Regions from separate parts of the Ammoniphilus soli genome, predicted to be linked through region 1. Evidence: predicted binding sites of a transcription regulator. Region 1 holds the regulator's gene; the other holds the start of a gene.
The links. The regulator CtsR, encoded in region 1, represses protease genes until heat stress. The targets are predictions, from matches to a motif close to ATGGTCAATAAAGGTCAAACA.
Positions count from the first base shown of each region.

Region 2: ABLT31_RS09355 (ATP-dependent Clp protease ATP-binding subunit) is a predicted target of CtsR. The motif match lies at 1,395-1,415, and genes of this name have one in related genera.

Region 1 covers NZ_JBEGDL010000019.1:89,730-91,935, forward strand. The annotation lists gene ABLT31_RS26515 (protein arginine kinase) at 1-270, opposite strand, end outside; gene ABLT31_RS26520 (UvrB/UvrC motif-containing protein) at 289-807, opposite strand; gene ABLT31_RS26525 (CtsR family transcriptional regulator) at 804-1,283, opposite strand; gene ABLT31_RS26530 (HAD family hydrolase) at 1,386-2,072, opposite strand; gene ABLT31_RS26535 (ATP-binding protein) at 2,182-2,206, shown strand, end outside.
Region 2 covers NZ_JBEGDL010000003.1:335,318-337,523, reverse strand. The annotation lists gene ABLT31_RS09355 (ATP-dependent Clp protease ATP-binding subunit) at 1-1,309, opposite strand, end outside; gene ABLT31_RS09350 (PQQ-dependent sugar dehydrogenase) at 1,515-2,206, shown strand, end outside.

The DNA of each region.
Region 1 (2,206 bases):
TTCAACTAAGACCCTTTTTTCCAGCCTTGATACATCATTCAAACTCAGCTTTTCGAAACGGTCAAGCGCTTGAAAATCATCCGTATTAATGACTTCTGACACCTTACGGATCACTTCTCTCGCTTGACTTTCCGTAGCTAGCATGGGAAAGGGATGTTCACGCAAATTTCTTGCTAAGCGAACCCGACTGCTTATGACGATATCGGAGTCGGGACCTTCTCCACTCATCCATTCGCTTACCGCTTTTTCAAGGAATCGCTGCAACGACATCGATGCTCCTCCTTTACCTTAAGAATTAGCAAGCTGCTTTTCAAGCTTTTTGATTTGATCCCGAATGGCTGCTGCTTGTTCAAATTCTTCTGCTGCCACTTTTTCTTGAAGCATGGTCTTTAACTGATTAATTTCCTTATTGATCCTGATTTTTCCTCCTGATCTTTGAGGAACTTTTCCGCTATGCTCCATACTGCCGTGGATTCGCCGAAAAAGAGGATCAAGCCTTCCTGCAAAACTGGAATAGCAATCAACGCAACCGAATCGGCCGCTCTTGCTGAATTGCGAGTAAGTTAATCCGCATGTCTCGCAACGCAAGGGCTTCTCCGCGCTGACCCCGCCAATGGAGCTTCCATGTTCAAAATTGATTAAACCAGAAAGCAGGTGATGGATCGAGAAATTACCCGATGGCCCTCCGAACATCTCTCCTTTTTCCGAGGCGCAAACTTCGCAGAGATGGGATTCGGTTTTTTCTCCGTTTAGTATTTTAGTAAAATGCAGTGTTGCTGGACGTTCTCCGCATTCCTGACAAATCATGATGACTCCCCTCCATTGTGCATAAAGATCTGAGTAATCATCGCCCGCATAATCGCCGCCCGAAGGTGATCCCGAATGCCGAGCTCAAAAGACAAGACTTCCCGGGATATGGCAGCTTTCATGATTTGGGCTTCCCTCGCTGAAATGAACCCGTCTTCTTCTAACCGAATCAAGATATTTTCCGCAGTGGACTGGTTAATCGAGCTGCCGACCATCTCCATTAGAAGCTCATAAAAGTTCTTGCTTCCGGAGATCTCCACCTTGCGGATGCGAATATATCCACCGCCTCCCCGTTTGCTTTCAACCATATACCCTTTCTCTACAGAAAAACGAGTACTGATCACATAGTTGATCTGTGAGGGGACGCACTGGAATTGATCCGCTAATTCACCGCGTTGGATTTCAATAATTCCGCTCCGACTTTCTTGCAAGATGGATTTGAGGTGTTGTTCAATGATGTCAGAGATATTTCGCACGGATCCACCTCCTCACACTCATCGCTTCCTTTGACTTTGACTTTCTTTGACTTTAATTATAGTATCAATTCGCCATTTTCGCAACTATCTTCCATACCTATTTTAGCCCATCTTGACACTTGTTAATCTTTTTTCAATGATTTCGACTATCTCAGAAAAATCCTTAATAATTACGTCCGCCTCGGCGAGCTCCCCTTGATTGGAAAAACCAAAAGCACACCCTATAGTATAAAGACCATTCGCCTTACCAGCTTGAATATCTGATTTTCGATCTCCAACCATTACGGCTTGGGAAATGCCATAATCATTCAATAGCTTGGCCACAAGATCATCCTTGCTTTCTGTCTGAAATCTCCCCGCACTGTATAAATCTTCAAACCAGTCTGTGATATGAAAACAGTCGCAAACCCCTTTTATATATTCATCTAAGCCATTGCTGGCGATAAATAATGGGATGTTTTGTTCTTTTAGCTTTTGCAGGTTTTCTTTGACTCCCGGATATAGGTGTGTCTTTCCTTCCTTTAATATTTCCAATTCATATTTCAACATCATGCGGTCTGCTTTTTTCTTGATTTCTTCAGACTTTCCCGGAAGAAGCTTATTCCATATTTCCTCAAGGGTCATACCGAATACATCGGTTATTTCCTTATCTGTAGGCATGCGGTCTTGGAAGGAGCCGTCTTCCTTTAACTTCTCAAAAGTTTTCTTAAAAGCCGGAACTGCCACTTCTTCTGTTTTGAGCAACGTGCCGTCCATGTCAAATATAGCAGCAAAAGGGATGTTACCCATTATCCTCTACCTCCTTTAACCATTAGCTTTTCCTGTTTGGCTTACCTAAAAACCACGAGAATATGTTATACTTCAAGTGATTAGCATAACTCAAATCACAGGAGAAAAGATGAGATCCCATACAGCCTTTAGTC
Region 2 (2,206 bases), on a different contig from region 1:
CTTTGGCTACCTGGCTTACAGCATGCGGCTGACCGATGACCTTATTCTCTAAATGTTCAGCAAGATTTTTCATTTTCGCTTGCTCATCACGTTGCAGCTTTCTCACAGGTATACCTGTTTTACGCTCAATGATTTCTTGAATATCTTCCACTGTCACAAGGGGATGTTCTTCCTGGCGATCTAATTGCTCCATTTGTTGAAGAAGCTGGGCTTCTTCATCGCGCAGCTTGGCCGCGCGTTCATAGTCTTCTTTTTCGGTAGCTTCTTTTTTCTCCACGTGGAGCTGCTCAAGCCGCGCTTGCCATTCTTCTTTCCTCTGTCCGGAGGTAGAGCGCAGATTTAGCTTAGAACCAGCTTCGTCCAAGAGATCAATCGCTTTGTCCGGCAGATATCGATCTTGAATATATCGCTGGGATAATTCTACACATGCGGCAATGACTTCATCCGAATACGTGACATGGTGATAGGATTCATATTTGGGGCGAATCCCCTTTAGTATATGGATAGCTTCCTCTGCTGTCGGCTCTTTGACAATGACAGGCTGGAACCGGCGTTCTAAGGCGGCATCTTTTTCAATCTTGCGATATTCTTTCAATGTTGTAGCTCCAACGATTTGCAATTCTCCGCGAGCTAGTGCAGGCTTTAGGATATTGCCGGCATCCATTGAGCCTTCGGCAGATCCTGCACCTACCAGAAGATGAACTTCATCCACGAATAGGATGACGTTCTTTCGATTTTGCAATTCACTGATGATTTGCTTCATTTTTTCTTCAAATTGACCGCGAATGCCTGTTCCGGCCACAAGAGAGGAGACATCCAGGGTATATACAATTTTATTGAGAAGTTTTGATGGAACTTTTCCTTCGGTTATTCTTAAGGCTAATCCCTCTGCTATAGCTGTTTTACCTACGCCTGGTTCGCCGATTAAAACCGGGTTGTTTTTATTTCGGCGATTCAGGATTTCAATGACGCGATCGATTTCTTGATCACGTCCAATGACAGGGTCAATAAGTCCTGCTTTGGCGGCATCGGTTAGATTTCGTCCTACTTCATTCAAGATTCCGCTTTGCCCGGATGCGTAGGGTTGTGATTTATCCTTTGCCATGGATGGATCCATTGATAATTTACCCAAACCTTTAAAGAATTCGTCGAATCCGGGAAATTGAGTAAAAGAGTTAGAGAAACCTCCAGTTTTTAGCCCTGCTTTTGTATAGCAATCATAGCAGAGGTAAAATTTTTGAACTTTATCTTGTCGTCTGATATTCATAAAGATCTCAGCCTTGTTTTGATGGCAACCTTGGCAATGCATGTGCCTTACCTCCTTTATATGAATTCAACAATATATATAAACTAAAGAGCGTTATGGTTTGATATAAGCTATTGTAGGTTAGAAGGATTTGACCTTCTTTGACCTATCGCTATCTTGATTATAGTTTGACCTTCTTTGACGTTCAATAGTAAAATATTGCTAACAGGAAAGCTGAATGGTTTAACTTTAGGAAGGGGAGAGGGATTTGAGCTTAAGAAGAGCTGTATTGATGCTCACGGTACTGGTTCTGACTGCTTGTACGAACCAATCGATAGAGCGTGAATCCAAAGGAGGAATTCCGTATACAGTTGAGACGCTGGCTGAAGGGCTGGATGTACCCTGGGAGATGGATATAGCGGCTGATGGGCGAATCTTTTTCACGGAACGGCCTGGTTCTATTCGGGTGATTGTAAACGAGGAAGTTCTTCCCGAGCCAGTGATCCGATTTGATGCTCCTTTTCACAGTGAAGGGGAGGGAGGGCTTCTTGGGTTGGCACTCGACCCTCAATTCGAGGAAAATCATTACTTATACGTGTACCATACCTATGAGAAGGATGGTGAAATTCTTAATCGCGTGCTTCGATTGAAGGAGCAAGATAATCGGGCAACGGTTGACCGGGTTTTGCTGGATGGCCTGGCCGGTGAAAGAAATCATAACGGAGGGCGAATTAAAATTGGGCCGGACGGGTATTTATACATTACTGTCGGGGACCGATATGAGCCGGAACTGGCTCAGCAAGAGCAAAGCTTAGGAGGGAAGATTCTCCGTATCGGATTGGATGGTACGATTCCTTACGATAATCCGTTTCCAGGTTCGCCAGTATACAGCTATGGACATCGGAACCCGCAAGGATTGGCCTGGCATCCCGAAACAAGCCAGCTTTATGCTTCGGAGCA